DNA from 3 places in the Metabacillus elymi genome. Region 3 is predicted to be linked to each of the others. Evidence: riboswitches for the same ligand, from Rfam matches in the RefSeq annotation. Region 3 holds a riboswitch; each other region holds the start of a gene.

Region 1 (4,244 bases), 1.6 Mb from region 3:
ACTTATTAATAAAGGATTCTTCCGTGATTCAATGAAGTTATTAAATAGCTTGATTGATATCGGAGGTTTTTTTTATGTATATGACAACGTTTATTTCTAATTTTAATAAAGCTCGGTTTTTAACTCCAATACTTTTGAATCAAACTCTAATAGTAGAAATAAAACCTCAGCAAGAGATTAGTCATTTTATTGAACTATCATCAAAAGGGGCTAAAACGTTACATACTCAACCTTCGAAAATTGACTTTGTCATGGAAGGAGAAGGCTATGACCTCGAACAAGTATTATTAAACACTGTAAGCTTAAAGCAATTAATTGCTTTTGGGAAAATTACGATCAAAGGGTCTTATCGTAATTTTTTAAAATTCGAGGCAATCATAAAGTTAAGTTGATAAGGGGAAATCCTTGAATCTGAAGTTTGAAATCGTTTACTATATAGGTAGACTAATAGGTATAGGAATTTGCATCTTAGAATTCAAAACCAACAGTGAAGTATTTTTTGATAAATACATCTTGTAATAGGAGGAGTTAAGATGCAAGAGAAAAATTACCGGCCTGAAACGGTCACAATTCACGGAGGGCTAAAGAAAGATTCAATGACAGGTGCCAGGTCTGTGCCTATTTATCAATCAAATGCTTACTTATTTGAGAATACTGAGCACGCAGCTAACCTCTTTGGTTTAAAAGAACCAGGATATATTTATACCCGAATTCACAATCCAACTTCAACTGTTTTTGAAGAAAGAATTGCACAGCTTGAAGGTGGCATAGGTAGCTTAGCGGTATCTAGTGGAATGGCGGCGATTACACTTTCGGTTTTAAATATTGCTGGAGCAGGTGATGAAATTGTATCTGCTTCAACATTATACGGGGGAACTTACAATCTTTTTGCAAATACTTTACCGAAATATGGAATAGATACAGTGTTTGTTGATCCGAAAAATCCTGAAAACTTCCGTTCTGCTATTTCACCTAAAACAAAAGCTATATTCGCTGAAACCATTGGAAATCCAAGTTTAGATGTACTTGATATTGAAGCTGTCGCGAATATAGCTCATGAAGCTGGGATTCCGTTAATTGTAGATAATACATTTGCTACACCTTATCTTTGCCGGCCGATTGAACATGGTGCAGATATCGTTATCCACTCAGCAACAAAATGGTTATTAGGAAATGGGACAACTCTAGGAGGAGTAATCGTTGATGGTGGGAAGTTTGATTGGAATAACCCTAAATTCCCTGGTTTTACGACCCCTGATCCGAGTTATCATGATCTAGTATATGCAGAAGCATTAGGCGAGCAGGCATTCATTATTAAAGCTAGAGTTCAATTGCTAAGAGACTTAGGTCCCGCAATTAGCCCATATAATGCATTCCAATTCACACTAGGTTTAGAAACTCTTCATGTTCGAATGAAAGAGCATGTTGCTAATGCTAGAAAGATGGTTAAGTATTTAGTGCAGCACCCTTCTGTTGAATGGGTTCTATATCCTGAACTTTCGGATCATCCTGCAAAAGATTTAGCAGCAAAATATTTACCTAATGGTGCTGGATCCGTTATCGTTTTCGGAATAAAGGGTGGACGAGAGGCAGGAGCTGCTGTTATTAATAATGTAGAACTGTGGTCACACGTTGCGAACGTAGGGGATGCAAAAAGTTTGATCATCCATCCTGCTAGTACAACCCATCAACAGTTAAATACAGAGGACTTAAAAAGATCGGGAGTAACGGAGGACTTAATTCGCTTATCGGTTGGAATAGAGCATATTCAAGATATCATCGATGATCTTGATCAAGCTATTTACAAAGCAACTGGCGTTAAGGGAACCGAAAGTGTACATATTTAAATATTGAATATAAAGGGATGACTTTCATGCAAAGTCATCCCTTTTTTACCAGGAAATTATAAAATTCGTTGAATTGTGGATAAGTGCACGACATTCAGCTCCAGCGCCTAGCCCCGACAAGCATAAGCTAATTTAGAATTGAAGGCAAAAAACGCCTTCTATTCTAAATCATCTTATGCTTGTCGGGGCTGATCAAGGCGCTTGCGCTTTTGTTCCTGGAGTTATCCTATAATAGTTTATCACTAAAATAAAATGCAATTTTTAGAAAAAAGAGAATTTGTTTGACATGATTTTTAATTGCATGATACAATCACAAACGTACTTAAGCTCACTAAAATTTAATTTAACTTTAATTATATACGTAGTTCTCTTATCAAGAGAGGTGGAGGGAAGTGCCCTATGAAGCCCGGCAACCATCAACATTTGTTGAAGTGGTGCCAATTCACACAAAGCTGTTTAGCTTTGAGAGATGAGAGAAAGGACATTTTTGTGCCTTTCTGCTCATTGCAGAAGGGTTTTTTTCTTTATCAAAATACTATATTGCAACATGAATTTTCCATAAAAGTGATAGATTGAAGTGAGGTATTCGAACTGAAAGAAGGTGACAACTTGATTACATTAAAGAATGTTAATAAAGTTTATCAAACAAAATCAGGTAATGTAACGGCTGTTAATAATGTGAATCTAAAAATTGATAAGGGTGAAATTTTCGGGATTATTGGATATAGTGGAGCGGGTAAAAGTTCACTAATCCGGTTGTTGAATGGACTAGAAAAACCAACCAGTGGTGATATTAGCGTTGCTGGTAGTCAAATAGATTCAATTGGTGGAGTGAAATTACGAAAAGCGCGTTTAGAAATAAGTATGATTTTTCAGCATTTCAATCTTTTATGGTCTCGAACAGTGAGAGAAAATATTGCTTTTCCATTAGAAATTGCAGGTGTAAAAAGAGCTGAACGTTTGAAACGAGTGGATGAGCTGATCAAGCTTGTAGGACTTGAAGGTCGTGAGAATGCATATCCCTCACAATTAAGTGGTGGGCAAAAGCAACGTGTAGGAATTGCGCGAGCATTGGCTAATAACCCTAAAGTATTATTATGTGATGAAGCTACATCAGCTTTAGATCCCCAAACAACGGATTCTATATTAGATTTGCTTGTAGATATTAATAAACGACTTGGACTTACAATTGTGCTGATTACTCATGAGATGCATGTTATACGAAAAATATGTCATCGTGTAGCTGTGATGGAAAATGGGGAGGTAGTTGAAGAAGGGGATGTACTCGACGTTTTTAAGCATCCTAAACAACCAATTACTAAGCGCTTTGTGAAACAAGTTACAGAACCAGAGGAAACGAATGAAGTAGTGGCAAATCTTTTAGAGAATTATCCAAAGGGTAAGGTTATTCAATTAACCTTTGTTGGTGAATCAGCAGAGCAACCATTGATAACAAATCTAATTAGAAAGTTTGCAATCGATGTGAATATTTTACAAGGGAAGATTTCACAAACACAAAGTGGATCATATGGAAGTCTGTTTATTCATTTAGATGGAGATGAACAAGAATTAAATCGAGCATTAGAGTTTATTTATAATCAACACATTGAGGTGGAGGTGATTGCCAATGCTTGAACAGCTTCTACCTGAAGTAGATTGGGAAAAGGTTTGGCTTGCAACAAAGGAAACAATCTATATGACAAGCTTATCGGTTGTGGCGACATTTATTTTAGGAATTATTCTAGGTTTACTGTTATTTTTAACAGCAAAGGGAAACATATGGGAAAGTAAGTATGTTAATAATCTAGTTGCAGGAATTGTTAACATATTTAGATCAATACCATTTATTATTTTAATTATTTTATTATTACCTTTTACAAAAGTACTTGTTGGAACAATACTCGGTGCAAATGCCGCATTACCAGCGTTAATAATCGGGGCAGCTCCTTTTTATGGGCGCATGGTCGAGATTGCTTTAAGGGAAATTGATAAAGGTGTCATTGAAGCTGCTAAATCTATGGGTGCTAAAACAAGCACAATTATTTGGAAGGTCCTTTTACCCGAAGCGATGCCAGCGTTAGTTTCTGGTATTACAGTTACCGCTATTGCGTTAATAGGGTATACAGCAATGGCAGGTGCTATTGGTGCTGGTGGATTAGGGAATCTAGCATTTATGGAAGGTTTTAACCGTGGGAATAATCAAGTAACATTAATAGCAACGGTTATCATATTAATTTTCGTGTTTATCATCCAAATTATTGGAGATATCATAACTAAATCAATTGACAAACGATAGGAGGAAGAACGATGAAAAAAGCTTTATTAGCAATTATATTTACGATTTTTACAACAGCACTTGTTGCTTGTGGTGGGGCGTCACAGGAAGGAACTGAAGGT
Region 2 (4,244 bases), 1.2 Mb from region 3:
ATAATCATCCAGATTGAAATAAAAAAGTGTTATAAACAGGTTGAATATCTATAGAAATAAAATATTGATTTGACAAGATTCACAAGCCCTAACTTGTCACCATTTTAGCTACGTAACATATTATTTGAGTAAGGGAAAAAAGTTGCGTATGGTAAAGAAAGGGGCAAGCAAGATGTGGATTCATAAACGTCCAAAAAAGGTTTATTTCTATGCATCGTTATTTTCAAAGCTTCATATCATTTCAGAAGCTGAAAAAAAAGGGTTGTTAGAAAAAATGGAAGCATCAGGGAGCAAGTATGAGTCAAAGTATCAAAAAAAATTCTAAAAAGTAAAAACCTTAGCCCGTTAAAAATGGAGGACTAAGGTTTTTGCTTTGTCAATTTAGAGAGTAAATAATTCAGAAATTAATACTTGATAATCACCAGAAAGAATCCCTTTTTCTGTAATGATTCCTGTTATTAGTTCGGAAGGTGTGACGTCAAATGCAGGGTTAAATACTTTTACACCCTCTGGAGCAATGCGTACACCATTAACCTCAGTTACTTCTTCCGGATTACGCTCCTCAATTGGAATTTTATTACCATCTGAAATAGAAGGATCAAATGTAGATAGAGGTGCTGCTACATAAAATGGAATGTTAAAAGATTTTGCCAATAGTGCTAAATTGAATGTACCGATTTTGTTTGCCGTATCACCATTAGCTGCAATACGGTCAGCACCCACAATAATAGCTGAGATTTTTTTTGACTTAATTGTATGTGCCGCCATGTTGTCAGTAATTAATGTAACATCAACATCAGCCTGCATAAGTTCCCATGTTGTTAATCGTGCACCTTGGAAAACCGGACGGGTTTCACAAGCAAAGACACTTAATGCTTTGTTTTTTTCCTTTGCTAAATAAAATGGAGCTAAAGCTGTTCCATATTTTGCCGTTGCGATTGACCCAGCATTACAAATTGTCATAATGCGATCACCATCGTTAAAAACTGAGAGTGCGTGTTCTCCAATTAATCGACAAACCTCTTCGTCTTCTACCTGAATTTGAATTGCTTCATGTACGAGCTTTGTTTTAGCCTCATTGATGGATTTCGTTTCAACTAAACTAGTAACCAATCTGTCTAAAGCCCATACTAAATTCACAGCAGTTGGTCTTGAGCTAGCTAAATAATCTCGGTTTTGTTTAAGATTAAGCTGAAAAGCCTCAAGTGAATTAGATTGATCTTGTAAGGCTGATAATGCTAGGCCATATGCTGCAGTAATCCCAATAGCAGGAGCACCTCTTACTTTTAAGGTTTGAATTGCCTCCCAGACAGCTTCTATCGTTGTTAATTCAAGATATTCTGTTACATGCGGAATTTTTTGCTGATTTAATAGGGAGATTGATTCATCCTTCCAAATAACTGAACGAGGAATCGTAAATTTTGTTGTTGCCATGCTCAATAACTCCTTTATTTTTTACTAATTCTCTAAAAGCTAATTGCGATGATTGTTAATTTTAGATAATTCATACTATCAAGCCTAATTTGCTTATTTACTTAGTTTTAAACTCTTTAAATTGCTTTAAGGATCCAAAAGGGACAAACTATTTAGAAATAGACTTATTGATTTACAGTTTGTTTCACATAGTCTTTAAATTGAGTTGGATCTTTAATTGTTTTTTGATTTTTTATAAGTTCACTACCTATTGTAAGAGCAAGTTGTTTTATTGAAATTCTTTTTTCATATGGCTGAATTGAATCAAGGTCAGCTACATGTGCTAGACCAATTGTACGGCGGATGATTTCACAACCAGCAAAACCAACTGCTTCTTCGAAAATTTCTGATAATACATGTTCTAAATATCCGTCAACTTTCGTGAAGATCTCAAGACCATCATTTTTCCAAGCTTTCGAAAACTCTTCTACAAAAACATTCCAAGTTGTTTCGATATGTGTGAAAAGCACTTCCTGGTTTTCAACATCTCGTGAAATTGCATTTAACAGGAAATTTCCGAATACCTGGCCTACATCAAAACCGATCGGTCCGAAGTAAGCAAATTCAGGATCAATCACTTTCGTTTCCTTATCATCAGCAAAAATGCTTCCAGTATGTAAGTCACCATGGACAAGTGCTTCAGCTTTTGTAAGAAATTTCTGTTTAAGCTTAGCAACTTCTAACTTGAGAGCTTGATCTTGCCATATTTGTTCAACATCTTGCCCGAGCTCTGGTTCAAAATCATTTGTGTCGTGGTCGAAGAATGGATCTGTGAAAACAAGATCTTCAGTTATTTTGCAAAGATCAGGATTGATAAACTGTTTGACTAATGATTTTTTATAATGTTGATTAACAGCATAGTCGGATGTGTAAAATAAAGTTTTAGCTAAAAATTCTCCGATATGTTTTGAAAGCAGGAGTAAATCTTTACCTTCAATGAGTGCAGCTCGAGATATTTGAAGGCGTGATAAGTCCTCCATTATCGTAATGGCAAGCTTTTCATCGGAGTAAAAAACCTTTGGTACATACTGAGGAACAAATTCCGCTTGTTTTAATAATGCATGTGTTTCGATACGGGCACGATCTAATGTTAATGGCCAGCTTTCACCTACTACCTTTGCATATGGAAGTGCTTGTTTAATGATGATACTTTCTTCTGTTTTACTATCTTTAACTTTGAAAACGAGATTTAAGTTTCCATCTCCAATTTCATTGCAAAGTAGATTACTATTTTCTTCGAATAGTTGTAATCGTTTAGCTAGAGCGATTGCACCACTTTCAGTTAATGGTTCATATACAGATGACTTTTTAGTAGACATAATAATACCTCCAAATATTAGTAGTTTGATTGATGGAGGCTTTTCTTTAGAAAATAAGAAAAGCCCCTTTCAGTATGAAAGAGGCTTGAAGGCGTCGCTTCGCACCTCTCATCTGTCAGAAAGATCGCCTTTCTGATGGAATTAGCACCGTGCCCTATTGGAATATTCCAAGGTGAATAGAATCACCCCATTTTGCAATGGTAGTATGGTCGGTTGCTGCGGCGTCATAGGGCCAAGTCCCTCTGCCAACTCTTGATAAGAGATCAATATGGATAAACATTAAAAAATTAATGTTTACTAAATTACGTTATTTTTAGAACATTTTCGCTATTAAGAAAATGTAATGCTTGATTAGCATGTTACCAATGATTATTTGGATTTGTCAACAGTTAATATGAAAATCACTTATAATAGTCAGGAAGTCGGTCTTCAAATACAGGAATTTGCCCTCTTACTTGTTTGACTGTTTCAACATCGATTTCTGCTGAAATGAAACCAGTGTTTTCGTCAGCCTCTGCGATAATCGTACCCCAAGGATCGATTATCATGGAATGACCAGCAAATTCGTTATTAGGATCAGAGCCTGATCGATTACAAGCTACAACATAACATTGGTTTTCGATTGCACGACTTAAAAGCAATGTTCTCCAATGATTTAGTCGAGGTAAAGGCCATTCAGCTACTACAAATAGAATCTCTGCTCCTTTTGTTGTATGAGCACGAATCCATTCCGGAAAACGAATATCATAGCAAATTACACCAGCACTTTTTATTCCATTGATTTCGAATAATCCTTTTGCAGTTCCTGCAGTTAAGTAATGATGTTCATCCATTAATTTGAATAAGTGGAGTTTACTATATTCATGAACAAACTCACCTTGGTTGTTCATGATGTACATCGTGTTGGTGACATTGTCCTGCATCTTTTTAGCAACAGACCCACCGATGATGTTAACATGGTATTTTTTTGCGAGTTGGGAAAGAAATTGTTTCGTTTTTTCCCCTTTTTCATCGGCTATCACATCTAAGCGAGTAAGGTCATAGCCTGTTGTCCAAAGCTCAGGTAAAACGATGATCGCTGGATTATCCTTTTCTACTGCAACAGCTACTTTTTCCTCTACTTGCTGATAGTTGAATGCGGGATCACCGAATTTAATATCAAGTTGTATACAAGTAATGACAGGTTTCAATCAAAATCACACCTTCATTTTTAAATTTTACTTTACAAGTTGATTCTAACAATATATTATTTGTGACTAGAATTTCAAGAATTTTTTGAGAAGGTGTTAAAAATGAAAACCTTTAAACAATCACAATTATTAGAAACATTACCGAAGCAATTCTTTGCAAGTCTAGTTGAAAAGGTAAATAAAATTATTGCACAGGGTCATGATGTTATTAATCTAGGTCAAGGAAATCCAGATCAGCCTACACCTGATCATATTGTTAAAG
Region 3 (4,244 bases):
TTCCTGCAGATGGATATAGTTATGCCAGTAAGACGTATAAAAATCAGTATTTTCAAAAGCTGAAGTAGCAGGTAAAACAATGTCTGCAAACATAGCTGTTTCCGTTAAAAACAAGTCATGAACGACAGTGAATAAATCTTCACGAGCAAGACCCTCACGTACCTTATTAGCATCTGGAGTCACAACAGCTGGGTTGCTTCCATATATGAACAATGAGCGAATGGGCTCTTCTGTTTCAAGTAACGCTTTACCTAATTGGTTCATATTTATTGTTCGAGTTTGCTTTTTCATAAGATCTGGTCGTTGCAGCGCTTTTGTATTATGGGCTAAATAGGCAGAGTTTGATTTCAGAGCTCCCCCACCCTTCAGAGCCCACTGTCCTGTTAGTGCAGGTAAACACGCAATTGTCCTAACAATCATTCCACCATTATCATGATGCTGAAGTCCATTTCCAATTCTTATCATCGAAGGAGAGGTCTCTCCGTACATCCGAGCTAACGTATAAATGTCTTCTACAGAAACTCCTGTAATATCTGAAACCATTTGTGGATCATAGTTCTTAACATGTTCTTCTAGTTCTTCATAACCAACTGTATACTCTTTTAAAAATGATCGATTAACAAGCTTTTCTTTATATAAAACATGCATAATCCCTAATGCGAGCGCTCCATCCGTACCAGGGAGAATCGGAATAAACCAATCTGCCATTCTTCCAGTTTGATTTTTATGGACATCTATGACAACAATTTTTGCGCCATTTTTTTTAGCCCTTTGTGCGATCGTCATTTGGTGCATATTTGTACTAACAGCGTTTATTCCCCACATTATAAATAGCTTAGTTTCCGTCATTTCCTCTGGATCAGTGCCGTAACTTCCCCCCATTGTGTAGCTATAACCTTTCGAACCAGCAACTGAACAAATAGACCGGTCAAGTTGACTTGACCCTAAACGATGAAAGAAGCGGCGATCCATTCCTTCTGCATTAATATTTCCCATATTGCCGTAAAAACTGTATGGAAGAATTGATTCTGATCCTTCATTTGAGATTAGTTTTTTCCAATGATTTGTAATCGTTTCGATTGCCTCTTGCCAGCTAATTGGGTGAAATTTGCCCTCTCCCTTTTCGCCAATACGTTTCAAAGGTGTTTTAATTCTCTTTTGATCATAGATGCGTTCACCCATGTTCCGCACTTTATTGCAAATATTCCCTTTCGTAACAGGATGTTCAGGATCACCTTCGATTTTAACGATTTTTCCTTCTTTTTTGTGTATCAGTAATCCGCACTGATCTGGACAGTCAAGTGAACAAACTGAAGGCACAACACCATCTTCTATATTTATATATTCCTGCATAACTAGTATCCTTTCATGAAAAAATTGCTTTATAAATTATAACATATCGAACCAATCTTTAGAAAGTTTAGAAAATAGATTGACTTACCTATAATTTTTATTTAATATTTAATACATTGTCTAAATATATAAACAATTTAATCAATTAAATATTTTGTTATTTCTATTAAGAGAGGTGGAGGGACTGGCCCGTCGAAACCTCGGCAACATAATGTGCCAATTCCAGCAAGCATTGCTTGAAAGATAGAAAGAGCTGCCCTTATAGTTTATTGTGAGAACGATAATAAATAACCATCTCTTTCCAACATTTTGGGAAGAGATTTTTTTATTTTTTTGAATTAAAGGGTTGTTTTCAAAGCAAAAAGAGGAGATGAAGAAAATGAATGTCTTAGTAACAGCACCGTATAACGACGAAGGTCTAGTCAAATTAAAGGAACTTTTTGGCGATTGTACCTATCGCTGTTGGAAAGAGAATGGTAGAGCCTATAACGAAGCTGAGTTAATCGCTCTATTAAAAGAATCAAAGGCCGAGGGATTAATAGCTGAGTTAGATAAAGTGACTGAAAATGTATTTGCAGAAGTACCTGAATTGAAATTTGTTGGTGTGTGTCGTGGCATGCCTTCCAATGTTGATGTTGAAGCTGCAACCAAAAGAGGAATTCCGGTATTTTATACCCCCGCTCGAAATGCACAAGCAGTTGCTGAATTGTTCATTGGCAATCTCATTACTTTCTATAGACATACAATCGCCTCCTCTGAATGGTTGAAGCAGGAAAAATGGGATGGAGACTACTTGCAAGCATATTTAAAGTTCAAAGGAAATGAGATTACAGGAAAAACTATTGGAATGGTAGGATTCGGTGCCGTTGGTCAGAGAATTGCTTCTGTTCTTGAAAGTTTTCAATGCAGCATTCAATACTATGATCCATATGTTGAAAGCCAAAATCCCAACCATACTCGTGTATCCTTGGATGAGGTTTTTTCAACTAGTGATGTCGTATCTATTCACCTACCTCGTACCGAAGAAACAATCGGAATGATAGATGAACATTATTTAGGACTTATGAAGGAAGAAGCAATCTTAGTAAATACGTCAAGAGCAGTTGTCGTTAAGCGAGATGCACTTGTTCATGTCTTAAAAGAAGGTAAAATTCGTGGGGCTATTTTAGATGTATTTTATCATGAACCACCAGATAAAAGTGATTATGAAATCATCAAATTGCCAAATGTTTTAGCTACCCCCCACCTTGCTGGTGCAAGTTATGAGGTTGAGGATCATCACGTATCGATTATGAATCAAGCGTTAACGAAGTGGTATATAAAACGTACTCTTGACGTTCCGACAATCTATAATCAAAAAAGTCTAAATGTAAAGTCATAGAAAGAAGTGAATAAAGTGACATTAAAACAAGGTTATTTAGTATTTGATATTGGCACAGGAAATGCTAGAGTAGCAATTGTTGCGACTACAGGTGAGGTTATAGCTGTCGAAAGAGAGGATATTCAGTATGAAACCGAATCTCTTTATCCAGATAGTCGTTACTTTTCACCTGATTTACTTTGGAAACAACTTATTTTTTTGGCGAAAAATGTAATTACTCGTGCACCTTATATTTCAATCAAGGCTATTACCTCGACAAGTCAGCGCCAAGGGATTGTCTTACAGGACCGGGATGGAAACTCATTTATCGGCTTACCAAACATTGATAATCGTGGTCGTGAATGGGAACGCACATTGCCAGATCCAGAAATTATCTTTAAAACAACTGGTAGGTTACCTTCTGCATTGTTTTCGGCTTTAAAGCTTGTTGCCCTTAAGAACCGACAGCCTATGTTATGGGATAAAATCGATACATTTACTAGTATTAGTGACTGGATTACTTATAAATTAAGTGGTGTCTTAGTCTATGAGCCATCCCAGGCAACAGAATCACTGCTATATGATGTTCAAAAAACAGATTGGTCTGATGTGATGTGTGAACAATTTGGGATTTCTAGAAAGTTTTTACCAGAAATTAAAGCATCTGGCACAATACTTGGTGAAATAACACCAACAATCGCAAATGAGTTAGGGTTAAAGCAGGATGTTTTGATTATTGTCGGTGGCGGAGATACTCAACTCGCAATTGAAAGTACATTTGCCGAAAATCGAGATGTCGTCATTGTATCAGGTACAACCACCCCTATTTGCAAAATGACAAATGAATATCGAGTGGATCATGAAAAAAGAGCTTGGACGAATGCTTATACACAAAAAAATACATGGCTACTTGAAACGAATCCAGGGATTACCGGACTAAATTATCAAAAATTAAAAGCTATTTTCTATCCTAATGAAAGTTATCAACAAATGGAAGATGAAATGAGTAAGCTCGAGAACATTGATTGTGTATCAGCGTTAGGTATGTATCTTACTGATGAGAAGAATGCTTCAAAGAAAGGCGGATTTATTTTCAATACTCCATTAGCACATGACTTAACTCGCGCTCATTTTGTCGCTTCTGCTTTATGGGAAATTGCTTGCACAATCAGGTGGCATTATGATCAATTATGTGAAGTAAGTTCTTTCGATTTACCATATGTGTGGGCATGTGGCGGCGGTTTTCAAAGTAGAACTTTAGCAAAATTTGTAGCCAATCTCTTACAAAAAGACGTATATATTCGTCAAGGATACAGTCAAGCATCTGCTGTTGGTGCCACTGTTATTTGCAACAAGACATTAGGATTAACTGACAAACTATCAGATGAAATCAATATAATTAAGCCTGATATTCAACACAATGACGTTATGTATGAAGAGTGGAAAAAAGCACAACATTTTTTTTCTAAAATGAATGTAACCTATAACAAATAAAGTTACATTACTAAAAACAAGGTTTGGAGAGAAACGA

Evidence for each region. A riboswitch is a leader RNA that binds a small molecule or an ion and turns the genes downstream of it on or off. The one in region 3 is predicted to bind S-adenosylmethionine.
Region 1: linked by a shared signal. The riboswitch ahead of HUW50_RS04850 (methionine ABC transporter ATP-binding protein) and the one ahead of HUW50_RS23925 (2-hydroxyacid dehydrogenase) in region 3 are both predicted to bind S-adenosylmethionine.
Region 2: linked by a shared signal. The riboswitch ahead of mtnK (S-methyl-5-thioribose kinase) and the one ahead of HUW50_RS23925 (2-hydroxyacid dehydrogenase) in region 3 are both predicted to bind S-adenosylmethionine.

Annotation. Positions count from the first base shown of each region.
Region 1 covers NZ_CP055263.1:988,396-992,639, reverse strand. Annotated here, with positions in the region: gene HUW50_RS04860 (SCP2 sterol-binding domain-containing protein) at 75-392, shown strand; gene HUW50_RS04855 (O-acetylhomoserine aminocarboxypropyltransferase/cysteine synthase family protein) at 534-1,847, shown strand; SAM riboswitch class I at 2,215-2,323, shown strand; gene HUW50_RS04850 (methionine ABC transporter ATP-binding protein) at 2,457-3,482, shown strand; gene HUW50_RS04845 (methionine ABC transporter permease) at 3,475-4,143, shown strand; gene HUW50_RS04840 (MetQ/NlpA family ABC transporter substrate-binding protein) at 4,155-4,244, shown strand, end outside.
Region 2 covers NZ_CP055263.1:3,935,306-3,939,549, forward strand. Annotated here, with positions in the region: gene HUW50_RS18055 (PAS domain-containing sensor histidine kinase) at 1-4, shown strand, start outside; gene HUW50_RS18060 (hypothetical protein) at 173-325, shown strand; gene mtnA (S-methyl-5-thioribose-1-phosphate isomerase) at 382-1,434, opposite strand; gene mtnK (S-methyl-5-thioribose kinase) at 1,599-2,792, opposite strand; SAM riboswitch class I at 2,898-3,054, opposite strand; gene HUW50_RS18075 (carbon-nitrogen family hydrolase) at 3,194-3,982, opposite strand; gene HUW50_RS18080 (pyridoxal phosphate-dependent aminotransferase) at 4,085-4,244, shown strand, end outside.
Region 3 covers NZ_CP055263.1:5,185,191-5,189,434, forward strand. Annotated here, with positions in the region: gene HUW50_RS23920 (molybdopterin-containing oxidoreductase family protein) at 1-1,353, opposite strand, end outside; SAM riboswitch class I at 1,514-1,603, shown strand; gene HUW50_RS23925 (2-hydroxyacid dehydrogenase) at 1,733-2,734, shown strand; gene HUW50_RS23930 (FGGY-family carbohydrate kinase) at 2,750-4,207, shown strand.